3 regions of the Geobacillus sp. E263 genome follow, and region 1 is predicted to be linked to each of the others. Evidence: predicted binding sites of a transcription regulator. Region 1 holds the regulator's gene; each other region holds the start of a gene.
What was found. The regulator CtsR, encoded in region 1, represses protease genes until heat stress. The targets are predictions, from matches to a motif close to ATGGTCAATAAAGGTCAAACA.
Positions count from the first base shown of each region.

Region 1 (5,401 bases):
CCGCGATTCCCTGAGTAGCGGCGAGCGAAACGGGAACAGCCCAAACCAAGAGGCTTGCCTCTTGGGGTTGTAGGACCACTCACATGGGAGTTACAAAGGAACGGGGTAGACGAAGCGGTCTGGAAAGGCCCGCCAGAGAAGGTGACAGCCCTGTAGTCGAAACTTCGTTCCCTCCCGAGTGGATCCTGAGTACGGCGGGACACGGGGAATCCCGTCGGAAGCAGGGAGGACCATCTCCCAAGGCTAAATACTCCCTAGTGACCGATAGTGAACCAGTACCGTGAGGGAAAGGTGAAAAGCACCCCGGAAGGGGAGTGAAAGAGAACCTGAAACCGTGTGCCTACAAGTAGTCAGAGCCCGTTTATGGGTGATGGCGTGCCTTTTGTAGAATGAACCGGCGAGTTACGATGACGTGCGAGGTTAAGTCGAAGAGACGGAGCCGCAGCGAAAGCGAGTCTGAATAGGGCGTTAAGTACGTCGTCGTAGACCCGAAACCAGGTGATCTACCCATGTCCAGGGTGAAGGTAGGGTAACACCTACTGGAGGCCCGAACCCACGCACGTTGAAAAGTGCGGGGATGAGGTGTGGGTAGGGGTGAAATGCCAATCGAACCTGGAGATAGCTGGTTCTCCCCGAAATAGCTTTAGGGCTAGCCTCAAGGGAAGAGTCTTGGAGGTAGAGCACTGATTGAGCTAGGGGCCCTCATCGGGTTACCGAACTCAGTCAAACTCCGAATGCCAACGACTTATCCTTGGGAGTCAGACTACGAGTGATAAGATCCGTGGTCGAGAGGGAAACAGCCCAGACCACCAGCTAAGGTCCCAAAGTGCACGTTAAGTGGAAAAGGATGTGGAGTTGCCCAGACAACCAGGATGTTGGCTTAGAAGCAGCCATCATTTAAAGAGTGCGTAATAGCTCACTGGTCGAGTGACTCTGCGCCGAAAATGTACCGGGGCTAAACGTGCCACCGAAGCTGTGGGATGACCGCCCGTCATCGGTAGGGGAGCGTTCTAAGCGCGCCGAAGCGAGACCGGAAGGACTCGTGGAGCGCTTAGAAGTGAGAATGCCGGTGTGAGTAGCGAAAACAGAGGTGAGAATCCTCTGCACCGAAAGCCTAAGGTTTCCTGAGGAAGGTTCGTCCGCTCAGGGTTAGTCGGGACCTAAGCCGAGGCCGAAAGGCGTAGGTGATGGGCAACAGGTTGAGATTCCTGTACCACCTCCTCACCGTTTGAGCAATGGGGGGACGCAGGAAGGTAGGGCGAGCAGGCTGCTGGAATAGCCTGTCCAAGCGGTTAGGCTGCCAGATAGGCAAATCCGTCTGGCGCAAAGGCTGAGCCGTGATGGCGAAGGGACCATCGGTCCCGAAGTCCCCGATCCTACACTGCCAAGAAAAGCCTCTAGCGAGGTGAGAGGTGCCCGTACCGCAAACCGACACAGGTAGGCGAGGAGAGAATCCTAAGGTGCGCGGGAGAACTCTCGTTAAGGAACTCGGCAAAATGACCCCGTAACTTCGGGAGAAGGGGTGCTCTCTTGGGTGATGAGCCCGAGAGAGCCGCAGTGAAAAGGCCCAAGCGACTGTTTATCAAAAACACAGGTCTCTGCGAAGCCGAAAGGCGAAGTATAGGGGCTGACACCTGCCCGGTGCTGGAAGGTTAAGGGGAGCGCTTAAGCCGCAAGGCTGAAGGTGCGAACCGAAGCCCCAGTAAACGGCGGCCGTAACTATAACGGTCCTAAGGTAGCGAAATTCCTTGTCGGGTAAGTTCCGACCCGCACGAAAGGTGTAACGACTTGGGCGCTGTCTCAACGAGAGACCCGGTGAAATCATACTACCTGTGAAGATGCAGGTTACCCGCGACAGGACGGAAAGACCCCGTGGAGCTTTACTGCAGCCTGATATGGAATTTTGGTATCGCTTGTACAGGATAGGTGGGAGCCTGAGAAGCCGGAGCGCCAGCTTCGGTGGAGGCGCCGGTGGGATACCACCCTGGCGGTATTGAAATTCTAACCCGCACCCCTGATCGGGGTGGGAGACAGTGTCAGGTGGGCAGTTTGACTGGGGCGGTCGCCTCCCAAAAGGTAACGGAGGCGCCCAAAGGTTCCCTCAGAATGGTTGGAAATCATTCGTAGAGTGCAAAGGCACAAGGGAGCTTGACTGCGAGACGGACAGGTCGAGCAGGGACGAAAGTCGGGCTTAGTGATCCGGTGGTTCCGTATGGAAGGGCCATCGCTCAACGGATAAAAGCTACCCCGGGGATAACAGGCTGATCTCCCCCAAGAGTCCACATCGACGGGGAGGTTTGGCACCTCGATGTCGGCTCATCGCATCCTGGGGCTGTAGTCGGTCCCAAGGGTTGGGCTGTTCGCCCATTAAAGCGGTACGCGAGCTGGGTTCAGAACGTCGTGAGACAGTTCGGTCCCTATCCGTCGCGGGCGCAGGAAATTTGAGAGGAGCTGTCCTTAGTACGAGAGGACCGGGATGGACGCACCGCTGGTGTACCAGTTGTCCCGCCAGGGGCACCGCTGGGTAGCTATGTGCGGAAGGGATAAGCGCTGAAAGCATCTAAGCGTGAAGCCCCCCTCAAGATGAGATTTCCCATCGCGTCAAGCGAGTAAGATCCCTCGAAGATGACGAGGTCGATAGGTCCGAGGTGGAAGCGTGGCGACACGTGGAGCTGACGGATACTAATCGATCGAGGACTTAACCAAAGCGAAAAGTGGAGGCGAGCGCTTAGCGCCAAAAGGAAAATGTTCTTCGCCCGTAGAGGTGCTTGCACCTCAAGGGAGAAGGTTATTTGGCGCAAGAGAGCTAGGCACCGGAGCTAGACAACGGAAAAGCGGAAGCCGCCTATGCAAAACGGCTTCTTCCAAACAGACGGTTATCTAGTTTTGAGGGAACGAAATCCCTCTTGACAAACGTGATGATTGGAATATAATAATAAATGTCCAATTGAGATAATTGCCTAGTGACAATAGCGGAGAGGAAACACCCGTTCCCATCCCGAACACGGAAGTTAAGCTCTCCAGCGCCGATGGTAGTTGGGGCCAGCGCCCCTGCAAGAGTAGGTCGTTGCTAGGCAATGTAAAAAGAAGCATGCCTTAATGAAAGGCATGCTTCTTTTTTTCTATATTTGCTTACCCTTTCCTTTTATTACCTAAAATCATGTTTCATTTTCGAAAAAAAAAGGAAATCATATGACTAGCCATTTTTGTGAGTGACCCTTGCATTTTTTTATAATAAACTATATAGTAGAAGTAAGGTCAAATATAGTCAAAGTCAACTTGGTTTGTAAGGAGGAGGTAGAGTGCCAAACATTTCTGATATTATTGAGCAATATTTAAAACAGGTATTAAATATGAGCGGTAAAGACATTGTGGAAATCAAAAGAAGTGAAATTGCTGATAAATTTCAATGTGTTCCCTCACAAATTAATTATGTTATTAATACAAGATTTACGCTAGAGCGAGGATATATTGTTGAGAGTAAGCGCGGTGGCGGTGGTTACATCCGCATTATGAAAGTGAAAACAAAAAGTAAAGCACAGTTAATTGATCAACTGTTAGAATTAATCCAGCATCGGATTAGTCAATCAAATGCGGAAGATATTATTGATCGTCTTGTCGAGGAAAAAGTAATTACCGAACGAGAAGCAAAGATTATGCTAAGCGTAATGGACCGTTCTGTATTATACATCGATTTGCCCCAGCGTGATGAATTGAGAGCACGCATGCTAAGAGCGATGTTGATATCGCTAAAATATAACTAGGGAGGGGATAAAGTTGATATGTCAGGAATGCAATCAAAGACCGGCAACAGTGCATTTTACGAAAATTATAAACGGCGAAAAAACCGAATTTCATCTTTGCGAACAATGCGCTCAAGAGAATAGTGATATGTTTATGTTTTACGGAAATGATGACTTTTCCTTTAATAATTTATTAGCTGGCCTGCTTAATTTTTCATCTCCAATGAAAGAAATGACGTCAAGCCCGTTCCAAAGCACCGATATTTTACAATGTGAGAAGTGTGCAATGACTTATCATCAGTTTACAAAAACAGGTCGTTTCGGCTGTTCAAACTGTTACCGCACATTTGCTAGATATTTACCACCAATATTAAAAAGACTCCATAGCGGAAATACAACCCATGCTGGAAAAATACCGAAACGAAAAGGTGGAACACTCCATCTGCGCAAGCAAATTGCTATGTTAAAACAAAAACTGCAAGAACTTGTGGCGAGAGAAGAATTTGAAAAGGCGGCAGAGGTTCGTGATCAAATTCGCTCTCTTGAATATCAGTTGCATCAACGTCGAGGGGGGGAGATGTAGTTATATGTCGTTTGAGAAGTTTTTTAATACGGCGGTCAGTTCTTGGATGAGTCAAGAGGGGCCTGATTCTGATATCGTGTTAAGCAGCCGTATCCGTTTAGCAAGAAACATTGTTGATTTTCAGTTTCCAACAGTATTTAACAATGAGGAAGCACAGCAAATTGTTTCATTGTTTGAGCAAACATTTGCTCATCGTTTTTACCCGTCTGTCGGTCGTTTTGAATTGTTAAAAATGTCAGAGCTTCAACCGATTGAAAAAAGGGTATTGGTAGAAAAGCATTTAATTAGCCCGCATTTGGCAGAAGATTCTCCTTTTGGGGCGTGCTTGCTTTCAGAAAATGAAGAAATAAGCATTATGATTAATGAAGAGGATCACATTCGTATTCAATGTTTATTTCCTGGTCTTCAATTAACAGAAGCGTTAAAAGTGGCTAATGAGCTTGATGATTGGATTGAGGAACATGTCAATTATGCGTTTGATGAAAAACTCGGATATTTAACAAGCTGTCCGACAAACGTTGGAACAGGGATGCGCGCTTCTGTTATGATGCATCTCCCGGCTCTCGTTTTAACACAGCAAATAAACCGCATTATTCCAGCAATCAACCAACTAGGATTAGTAGTACGCGGAACATATGGAGAAGGCAGTGAGGCGTTAGGTAACATTTTCCAAATTTCAAATCAAATTACATTAGGAAAGTCGGAAGAGGATATTGTGGAAGATTTGAAAAGCGTTGTTCAACAATTAATTGCCCAGGAAAGAATGGCGAGGGAGACATTAGTCAAAACTTTAAACATACAATTAGAAGACAGAGTATTCCGTTCTTATGGGATATTAGCAAATAGCCGTGTTATTGACTCGAAAGAAGCAGCGCAATGTTTGTCTGATGTACGTTTAGGAATTGACTTAGGATATATTAAAAATATTTCGCGCAATATTTTAAATGAGCTGATGATTTTAACTCAACCTGGATTTTTACAACAGTATGCAGGCGGTGTGCTAAGACCGGAAGAACGGGATGTTCGACGGGCGGCACTAATCCGCGAACGTCTAAAAATGGAAGAAAGAAAAGCG
Region 1 covers NZ_CP041632.1:3,376,939-3,382,339, reverse strand. The annotation lists rRNA gene FNL97_RS17335 (23S ribosomal RNA) at 1-2,706, shown strand, start outside; rRNA gene rrf (5S ribosomal RNA) at 2,960-3,076, shown strand; gene FNL97_RS17325 (CtsR family transcriptional regulator) at 3,303-3,764, shown strand; gene mcsA (protein-arginine kinase activator protein McsA) at 3,778-4,326, shown strand; gene mcsB (protein-arginine kinase McsB) at 4,331-5,401, shown strand, end outside.

Region 2 (5,401 bases), 580 kb from region 1:
CCAATCAGCAAATGATTGTGGATGTGCAAACGGAAAATGCCGCGATCGCGCGAAGAATTTATACTCTTTTAAAAAAAGGGTATACGGTAACAGTAGAACTATTGGTTCGAAAAAAAATGCGCCTGAAAAAAAATAATGTATACATCGTTCGAATTATTGACGGCGCTCATGAACTATTAAAGGATTTAAAAATATTGAAGGAGGATTTTTCACTAATTCGCGTGATTTCACCAGAATTAGTGAAAAAAAAGTGCTGTAAGCGTTCTTATTTGCGCGGTGCGTTTCTTGCCGGAGGATCTGTAAACAATCCGGAAACGTCATCGTACCATTTAGAAATTTTTTCTCTTTATGAAGAACATAACAATTCATTATGTGAATTAATGAACAGCCACTTTTTTCTTAATGCCAAAACATTGGAACGAAAAAAAGGGTTTATTACGTATTTAAAAGAAGCGGAAAAAATCTCTGAGTTTTTAAATATTATTGGGGCACATCAAGCGTTATTGCGCTTTGAAGATATTCGCATTGTACGCGATATGAGAAATTCGGTAAACCGTCTTGTCAATTGCGAAACAGCAAACTTAAATAAAACGATTGGCGCAGCGCTTCGCCAAGTAGAAAACATTCGTTATATTGATGAAACCATCGGATTAAGCGCCCTTCCTGATAAATTGCGGGAAATTGCGGAATTGCGGATGATGTATCAAGACGTAACGTTAAAAGAATTAGGCGAGTTAGTATCCGGTGGAAAGATTAGTAAATCAGGAATTAATCACCGTCTGCGAAAAATTGATGAGATTGCGGAACGATTGCGGGCAGGTAAGCCTGTTGATTTTCATAAGTCATTATAAAAAAGGGGAGATGGAGAATGGTAGAGAAACAAGTAGAAGTGCGATTAAAAACGGGATTACAAGCACGCCCGGCAGCGTTGTTTGTTCAGGAAGCGAATCGCTTTTCTTCCGATATTTATCTAGAAAAAGACGGAAAGAAAGTGAACGCAAAAAGCATTATGGGGCTAATGAGCCTTGCGATCAGCACCGGTTCTGTCATTAAGTTGATTGCGGATGGTCCGGATGAAAACGAAGCAATTGAAAAATTGGCAAACTATGTACAAAAAGAAAAATAAAGAATAGGCTGCTTCTATGTCAAGCGAAGCAGCCTGTTTTTTCATGTTTTATTTTTCATCGATGCGTGTTAATACACGGTCGATAATGCCGTATTCTTGTGCTTTTTGCGCCGTCATGAAGTTATCGCGGTCTGTATCGCGTTCAATCACTTCGACTGGTTGGCCAGTATTTTCAGCAAGAATGCGATTTAACTTATCGCGCAAGAAGAGAATCCGTTTTGCGGCGATTTCAATTTCTGTGGCTTGACCTTGCGCGCCGCCAAGCGGTTGGTGAATCATAATTTCGCTGTTTGGCAAGGCAAACCGTTTTCCTTTTGCTCCTGCGGCAAGCAAGAACGCACCCATCGAAGCAGCCATACCGATACAAATTGTAGAAACGTCTGGCTTAATAAATTGCATCGTATCATAAATTGCCAAGCCAGCAGTAATCGAACCACCTGGGCTATTGATGTAAAGCGAAATATCTTTTTCAGGATCCTCGGCCGCTAAAAATAATAATTGGGAAACGATCGAGTTTGCCACTTGGTCATCAATTGGGCTGCCAAGAATAATAATGCGGTCTTTTAATAAACGAGAATAAATGTCGTAAGCACGTTCTCCACGGCTTGTTTGCTCAATAACTGTAGGAATTAAATTCATGAAGCTTCCTCCTTTACCAATCGCTTAATCATATGTACCTCTATCATACCTAAATGGTCAATGAAGGTCAAACAAAAAATATCGGCCTTACTTTATTATTATTCGCTATAAACGTAGGACATCCCTTTTTTCATCATAACCTCTTTTTCATTTTTTAAACACATTTTCCCTCTTGCAATATAAAGGTGTTTTCAATATAATTGAATATGCAACTGATAATAGCAACTAAATATAATGCCCTCGTAGTGTAGTGGATAGCACGAGAGATTCCGGTTCTCTTAGCGTGGGTTCGAATCCTGCCGAGGGCGTATCAAGTGAAAACCTGCTGCGAAACGTAGCAGGTTTTTTTGTGCCTTGAATATAATATAATCAACAGTCTGGCTCGATGATCGACTGTTGGCGTACCAATCTGCCTTTTTGAATGACGGATAAAGTTCAGTCACCGCCAATGGTTTTATAAACAATAGGTTTAACAATTATTTTTTTATATACCGCCGGGGCGACAGTATTGTACAATAAAAAAAAGGGGGCTTGACAATGAGGGCCGAATTATTGCAGGAGCAGCGACTGAAGCTATCGCTTACAAAGGAATTGACTCAAGCGATTGAACTATTGCAATATTCTGCTGTGGAATTACAGTCCTTTTTGTATGAGCAGTCGTTGGAAAATCCTTTTCTCGAAATTCGCGACTACCGGTTAAAGCGAAACTTCCGCAACTTATCGGATAAGGAAAAACAGCAGTGGATTGAAAATATGAGCACTTATTCGGAAACGCTTTCATCATATTTAACTGCACAGCTTCCAGCTCTTTCGCTTTCGGAACACGAAGAACGCATCGTGCATTATATGATTGCTTGCCTTGATGAAGATGGGTATTTGCGGGTAAATATCGAAGAAATTGCAGAACGATTTGCTATTTCCAAACAGGAAGCAGAAAAGGCGCTTCAGATCATTCAGTCATTAGAGCCGGCTGGCGTTGGCGCCCGCAACTTGCAAGAATGTTTATATTTACAGTTAAAGCGCTTACCATATCGCGATGAATTCGCGGAACAGATTATACAGCACCATTTTTCGTTATTTGTCGAAAAAGCTTGGAAAACGTTGGCGAAACAACTTGGCGTGGATATCGCTTCATTGCAGCGTGTATGGGATTTAATTCGCACGCTTGAACCGCGTCCTGGCATCCATTATACAAAAGAGAGACCGCATTTTATTGTTCCCGATATAATTGTCCAACGCAGCGAAGAAGGTGATTGGCGCATTTTTTACAATGAAGATGTGCATCCGGAACTCATCTGGAATCGGGGATACGAGCAAAAGATTTCCAGCTGTCAAGACGGGCAGGTTCACGCGTTTGTAAAAGATAAATATCGCCAGTTTTTATGGTTAGCAAAAAGTCTGGAACAGCGCAAACAAACATTGCTGAACATTATGCATGTCATTGTCGATAAACAAAAACAATGTTTTGAAACTGGTTTTGCAGCCTTAAAGCCCCTTACAATGCGCGAAGTTGCGGAAGAGCTTGGCATTCACGAATCTACTGTCAGCCGCGCGGTAAAAAACAAATATGTTCAAGCGCCGTTTGGCACAGTGGAACTTCGCCGCTTTTTTTCAAGCGCTGTTTCTTCTGTTTACATGGATGAAGATGCTGCCTCTTCTGTAAAAGTAAAAATGTTTATCAAGCAGTTAATTGAACAGGAAAATAAGCAGGAGCCGCTTTCTGACCAAAAGCTCGCCGATTTATTACATGAGCAATACGGTGTGGTGATCTCGCGCAGAACGGTCGCAAAATATCGCGAACAACTGCATATTCCATCTTCTGCAAAACGAAAACAGTATGTAGGGAAGTGACAGCAAGTGATCATCAACTTATATTCGAAAACAAACTGTCCGTTATGTGATAAAGCAAAACAAGTGTTGCAAGAACTGCAAAAGGAATTCTCGTTTCAAATCAATGAAATTGATATTTATCAAGATGATGTTTTGCTGGAAAAATATCAATTGATGATTCCGGTTGTCGAAATCGATGGGGAAGAAGTAGCTTTTGGCATAGTTCAAAAAGATGTCATAAGAAAGCGTTTACTTGAGGTTGGAAATAGTTGAACATGATTATTCCTCCTGTTACAATGAAATTGTGGCAGGGGGAATTTTTTTCACACAAGCGGGACATAATAAGTCATAGCGGGACAATTAATGTCCATATATTTTGCAAGGAGAAGGGGACCAATGCAATCATTAATTGAAGCGCAAAAAAAATTATTGCCCGACCTTCTTGAAGTTATGCAAAAACGATATCGTATTTTGCACTATATTTCGCTGATGCAGCCAATCGGGAGGAGAGTACTGTCGGGCAGTTTAGGAATAACTGAGCGTGTGCTTCGTTCGGAAGTGCAGTTTTTGAAAGAGCAAAATTTGCTAACCATCAGTTCCGCCGGCATGAGTTTGACCCAAGAAGGCAAGGAATTGTTGCATACGCTCGAGGATGTCATGAGAGAATTATTAGGCCTAAAAGATTTAGAAACAAAATTAATGGAGAAACTTCATATTGAAGGGGTTATCGTTGTTGCTGGAGATAGTGACCTTTCTCCTTGGGTAAAAAAAGAAATGGGAAGAGCTTGTGTGACCTGCATGAAAGAAAGATTGACAAATGGCGATATTGTGGCAGTGACTGGAGGAACAACCCTTGCCGCTGTTGCCGAGATGATGACTCCCGATACGAAGCTAAACAATATTTTATTTGTTCCTGCAAGGGGCGGCTTAGGTGAGGATGTGAAAAACCAAGCAAATACAATTTGTGCAAGGATGGCGGAAAAAGCGTTAGGAAATTATCGGCTTCTTCATGTTCCTGACCATCTAAGCCGCGAGGCGTATGAGTCTTTAATTGAAGAGCCGACGGTGAAAGAAGTGCTGGAACTCATTAAATCATGTCGCATGGTCGTGCATGGAATCGGTGATGCTGTCACAATGGCAGAACGCCGGAAAACCTCAAAAGAGGATATGGAGAAAATTAAAGCACGACATGCGGTTGCCGAAGCGTTTGGCTATTACTTTAATGAAGCAGGAGAAGTTGTGCATAAAGTGAAAACGGTTGGCATTCAGTTGGAAGACCTTCCGCGTGTCGAACATGTCATTGCGGTGGCTGGAGGATCTTCCAAGGCAAAAGCCATTCAGGCGTATATGAAACGAGCGCCTCATTCCATTCTTATTACCGATGAAGGTGCAGCAAGAGCGTTACTAGGGGAGTAACATCCCTTAAATATATACAACCATTTTTTAAAGGAGGAACTATCCATGGCAGTAAAAATTGGTATTAACGGTTTTGGCCGTATTGGTCGCAATGTTTTTCGTGCGGCATTAAAAAATCCGAATATTGAAGTAGTGGCGGTAAATGACTTAACGGATGCAAACACATTAGCTCATCTTTTGAAATATGATTCTGTTCACGGAAAATTAGACGCGGAAGTATCAGTGAATGGCAATAATATCGTTGTAAACGGAAAAGAAATCGTTGTAAAAGCGGAACGCGATCCAGCTCAACTAGCATGGAACGAATTAGGTGTGGACATTGTCGTTGAATCGACAGGTCGCTTCACGAAACGTGAAGACGCGGCAAAACATTTAGAGGCTGGCGCGAAA
Region 2 covers NZ_CP041632.1:478,443-483,843, forward strand. The annotation lists gene whiA (DNA-binding protein WhiA) at 1-851, shown strand, start outside; gene FNL97_RS02360 (HPr family phosphocarrier protein) at 869-1,126, shown strand; gene clpP (ATP-dependent Clp endopeptidase proteolytic subunit ClpP) at 1,175-1,765, opposite strand; tRNA gene FNL97_RS02370 (tRNA-Arg) at 2,002-2,073, shown strand; gene rpoN (RNA polymerase factor sigma-54) at 2,303-3,616, shown strand; gene FNL97_RS02380 (glutaredoxin family protein) at 3,623-3,868, shown strand; gene FNL97_RS02385 (sugar-binding transcriptional regulator) at 3,992-5,011, shown strand; gene gap (type I glyceraldehyde-3-phosphate dehydrogenase) at 5,057-5,401, shown strand, end outside.
Region 2: clpP (ATP-dependent Clp endopeptidase proteolytic subunit ClpP) is a predicted target of CtsR. The motif match lies at 1,819-1,839, and genes of this name have one in related genera.

Region 3 (5,401 bases), 720 kb from region 1:
ATGGAAGAAGCGGCGGCAAAGGCGTTTTATTCGTATTTAGCAAAAAAACATAAAGCACGAGAAATTTATGTGAACGGTGAAATAAGCGATGAACTTCTTCAAATCATAAAGGAAAAACAATTAATCATTGTTTCCGACATACCGTTTTCCGAATGGATAAAACGAAAGGAAGCGTTAGCGTTTTTAGATTTGCAAAAAGACGGAAACAGCCAATATAGAATGCTTGCGTTGTCCCGGCAAATTATGACGTTTACAGAAATCGAAACGTTCTGTCTCTTTTTACAAGCAGTCGGTGTGAAAAAGTTTTCTGTTTCATCCATTCAAGAATGGCTTGAAAAGAAAAAACAAATCGAGAAAGCGGTGATTATATGAAAACAGTCGTTTCATTAAAAGGAAAAGATTTTTTAACATTAATGGACATTTCAACAGAAGATATTCATTATTTGTTGACACTTGCCAAGGAATTAAAGCAAAAACAGCTTGCCGGACAATTGTATACTCCGCTTGTTGGAAAAACGTTAGCGATGATTTTTGAAAAACCATCCACCCGCACGAGAGTATCATTTGAGGTGGGAATGACCCAGCTCGGTGGTAGTGCGCTTTATTTAAATAGCAATGATTTGCAGCTTGGACGAGGAGAAACGATCGCCGATACGGCGAGAGTATTATCGCAATATGTTGACGCGATTATGATTCGCACATTCGCTCATCAAAAATTGAAGGAGCTCGCTGAATATGCGACGATTCCGGTTATTAACGGACTGACCGATGATGATCACCCGTGTCAAGCGCTGGCTGACTTATTAACGATTTATGAAGTGAAGAATACGTTAAAAGGATTGAAACTTGCCTATGTCGGTGATGGCAACAACGTCGCACACGCGCTTATGATTGCGGCTGCAAAAGTTGGCATGGACTGTGTGATCGCTTGCCCGGCTGGTTATGAGCCAAAAGAGAAGTATGTAAATGCGGCAATGCAAATTGGAAAACAAACAGGAGCGAATGTTGCAGTCACGCATAATCCAGTCGAAGCGGTCACCAACGCGGACATCATTTATACAGACGTATGGACGAGCATGGGGCAAGAACAAGAAAGCGAGCAGCGTCTTGCGGTGTTTCAACCGTTTCAAGTCAATTGCGAATTAGCAAAGCATGCAAAACCTGATTATATGTTTCTTCATTGCTTGCCAGCCCACCGCGATGAAGAAGTAACAGCCGATGTGATTGATGGACCAAATTCGTTTGTCTTCCAACAGGCTGGAAATCGGCTTCACGTACAGAAGGCGATTTTACTATCGTTATTATGACGAAATCGCACCGGAGATATGCCGGTGCTTTTTTCATGCAGCCATTATTTGTATGGTTATGAATAATGAACAGACGGGAATGATAAAAATATACTTCGGATAAGGGGGGATGCTGCAATGGGACAACAGCGCCATTTCCAACCAGGCGACAAAGCGCCGAACAACGGTATATATATTGAAATTGGCGAAACAGGCGATAACGTCAAAAATCCAAAAAAAATAAAACTAAAAGCAGGAGATACGTTCCCGGAAACATCAAATCACAATCGCCACTGGACATATAAGAGAAAACCATAATAAAGAAAAGCGGAGGCGGCCCAATTTCGCCTAAAGGCTGCCCACGTCCTGTGGGCAACGGCGAAATGTCGTCATCCTGGCTCCCCCGAAGCGAAATGTTCTTCGACCGCTGAAGTGCTTGCACTTCAAGGGAGAAGGTTATTTCGCACAAGAGAGCTAGCCGCCGAGCTGGACAAGAAGAAAAGCGGAGGCGGCCCAATTTCGCCTAAAGGCTGCCCACGTCCTGTGGGTAACGGCGAAATGTCGCCATCCCGGTTCCGTATATTCCCCACTACAAAGCCATTCCTATATTGGAGTGGCTTTCTATTTGAAAAGAAAAGTCGGCATCCGCTATAATATACTTAAAAGTCAAAAAAGGTCAAAAGAGAGGGAAAGTCGATGAACGCAAATAAGTTTACGGAGAAAGTGCAGGAGGCTTTTCTTGAGGCTCAATCGATTGCCATTCGGCACAATCATCAGCAACTCGATGTCGAACACTTGCTGCTCGCATTATTGCAGCAAGAAGAAGGGCTTGCGAGAAGAATCTTCACACTGCTTCGAGTTAATATAGACGCATTCACTCATGAACTGCAAATGTTGTTAAAGAAAAAGCCAGAAGTGCTTGGGGCTGGTGCGGAAAACCTTTATATGTCCCAACGGCTGCAGCGATTGTTGACAAAAGCGGAAGAAGAAGCAAAAAATATGCAAGACGAATATATTTCTGTTGAGCATTTACTGCTTGCCTTTACATCGGAGGCCGATGATATCGGACGGCTTTTTCATCGTTACAACATTAACCGTTCTTCATTGTTGCACGTATTAACGGAAATAAGGGGGAATCAGCGCGTGACAAGTCCAAATCCAGAAGCTACATATGAAGCATTAAAAAAATACGGCCGCGATTTAGTCGCTGAAGTGAAAGCGGGAAAAATTGATCCTGTCATTGGTCGTGATAGCGAAATTCGCCGTGTTATTCGCATTTTATCACGCAAAACGAAAAACAACCCGGTGCTTATCGGGGAACCGGGTGTTGGGAAAACAGCGATTGTCGAAGGATTGGCGCAACGCATCGTTCGCAAAGATGTTCCGGAAGGATTGAAGGATAAGACGATTTTTGCTTTAGATATGAGCTCGCTCGTCGCCGGGGCGAAGTTTCGCGGCGAATTTGAAGAACGTCTAAAAGCGGTATTGAATGAAATAAAGAAAAGCGAAGGGAGAATTATTTTATTTATCGATGAATTGCATACGATTGTCGGTGCCGGAAGGGCAGAAGGAGCGATAGATGCGGGCAACATGTTAAAGCCGATGTTGGCGCGCGGCGAGCTGCATTGCATCGGTGCAACCACACTTGACGAATACCGGCAATACATTGAGAAAGATCCGGCACTCGAACGGCGCTTCCAGCAAGTTCTTGTCGAAGAACCGAGCGTGGAAGATACGATTTCGATTTTGCGCGGCTTAAAAGAGCGGTTTGAGGTTCATCACGGTGTAAAAATTCATGACCGTGCCCTTGTTGCGGCGGCGACATTGGCCGATCGCTACATTTCGGATCGATTTTTGCCTGACAAAGCGATTGACTTAGTCGATGAAGCATGTGCGACCATCCGTACCGAAATGGATTCCATGCCATCGGAGCTGGATGAAGTGATGCGCCGCGTCATGCAATTGGAAATCGAAGAAGCAGCATTGCGAAAAGAAACAGACGAAGCGAGTAAAGAACGTCTTGAAGCGCTCACCAAAGAGCTGGCTGACTTACGGGAAAAAGCGAACAGCATGAAAGCCCAATGGCAAAAGGAAAAAGAAGCGATTCAGCGCGTGCGTGACGTTCGCGAAGCGCTTGAAAAAGCAAAGCGGGAATTAGAAGAAGCGGAAAATGAATACGATTTAAATAAAGCAGCAGAACTTCGTCACGGCCGCATTCCGCAGTTAGAAAAACAATTAAAGCAGCTTGAACAAGAAATGAATGAAAATAATAAAGAAGGGCGCCTTCTCCGCGAAGAAGTAACAGAGGAAGAAATTGCGGAAATCGTTTCGCGATGGACGGGAATCCCGTTAACGAAATTAGTCGAAGGAGAGCGGGAAAAGTTATTGCGTCTGCATGAATTGCTGCATGAACGAGTCATCGGTCAAGATGAAGCGGTTGAACTTGTTGCTGATGCGGTGTTGCGGGCGCGTGCTGGCATTAAAGATCCTAATCGTCCGATTGGTTCCTTTATCTTTTTAGGACCGACAGGAGTCGGGAAAACAGAACTAGCAAAAACGCTCGCACAAGCGTTGTTTGACAGTGAAGAACAAATGATCCGCATCGATATGTCCGAGTATATGGAAAAACATGCTGTTTCTCGCTTGATTGGAGCTCCTCCGGGCTATGTCGGCTATGAAGAAGGAGGACAGCTAACGGAAGCGGTGCGGCGCAAACCGTATTCCGTCATCCTGTTAGACGAAATTGAAAAGGCGCATCCAGAAGTGTTCAATATTTTATTGCAAATGCTGGATGATGGGCGTATTACTGACTCGCAAGGACGTACCGTTGATTTTAAAAATACGGTTGTGATTATGACATCGAATATCGGGTCGCATTTATTGCTAGAAGGAGTTACGGAAAATGGAGAGATTAAAGAAGAGACGCGTAAGCAAGTATTACAGCAATTGCGCGCGCATTTCCGCCCGGAATTTTTAAACCGAATCGACGACATTGTTTTATTTAAGCCGTTAACCATGAATGAAATAAAAGGAATCGTGACAAAATTTGCGAACGAATTAGCGAAACGGCTTAGCGACCGTCATATTTCGCTTTCTTTGACAGATAAAGCAAAAGAATATATCGCCGAGTCTGGATTTGATCCAGTTTACGGGGCGCGTCCGTTAAAACGATTTATGCAAAAGCAAATTGAAACACCGCTTGCAAAAGAAATTGTCGCCGGACGTGTGAAAGACTACAGCACGGTTGTAGTGGATTATCGGAACGGGCAAATCGTTGTAGAAGTCCAATAATAGAAACAAGGCTGTCCTTCATTTTAGGACAGCCTTGTTGTTAGTTTTTCTTAGTGGTGTTCTATCGGTTCATCAGGAATCAAGCTTGCTACAATAATAACCAAAATAGTAAAGATCGCCCCTAATAAAGCCCCTGTTGAAAAATTATATGGAATTCCTTGCATAGAGCCAATGACGTATGTAGCCATTTGCACTAAAAGGAACGTCCAGAAAAACGTCCAAAAAAGCCGCATGCTTCTTCCCCCCAATCTCTCTAGCTTCCTTTTCTTATCTTACCACAACTTGATCTTTTAGGCATATACCCGTACTTTTTTTTTCGTTCCGCATACTGTATATTGTACAATTATGCATCGTAAAAACAAGGGTGGATATCAATGACGATTCAACAACGATTTTTTCAGCTCGACGATCAGTGGTGTATCATTCATTTGCCAGAGCGCCCAAACGGATTTGCTGTCTTTATTATTGGCGATACGAATCATTTTGTTAATGAACATACAAGTTTTTGGATAGAGCACAAAGGACGCCATCATCTTCTTTGCGAGTTGCTCGAATATGGTTATACCATTTTTTACTCTCATTTATACGGCCGGCATTGGGGAAGTCCTAAAGCCGTACGCTTGGCTAAGCAACTTATTTACTGCGTATTAAAAAGTGAAATATTAAACAATCGTATTTATATTCTTGCGGAAGGAATGGGAGCGCTTGTGGCTTTGCAGCTCCTTGAAACAATGCCAAAGCAAATCCGCGCGATTGTGATGTTAAGCCCTTGTCTAGATTTACGCGCTCAACTTGAGTATGAAAAGGAAAATAAGTTTTTTTAT
Region 3 covers NZ_CP041632.1:2,660,695-2,666,095, reverse strand. The annotation lists gene carB (carbamoyl-phosphate synthase (glutamine-hydrolyzing) large subunit) at 1-372, shown strand, start outside; gene argF (ornithine carbamoyltransferase) at 369-1,307, shown strand; gene FNL97_RS13670 (YjzC family protein) at 1,425-1,604, shown strand; gene clpB (ATP-dependent chaperone ClpB) at 1,983-4,577, shown strand; gene FNL97_RS13660 (YjzD family protein) at 4,628-4,810, opposite strand; gene FNL97_RS13655 (alpha/beta fold hydrolase) at 4,952-5,401, shown strand, end outside.
Region 3: clpB (ATP-dependent chaperone ClpB) is a predicted target of CtsR. The motif match lies at 1,949-1,969, and genes of this name have one in related genera.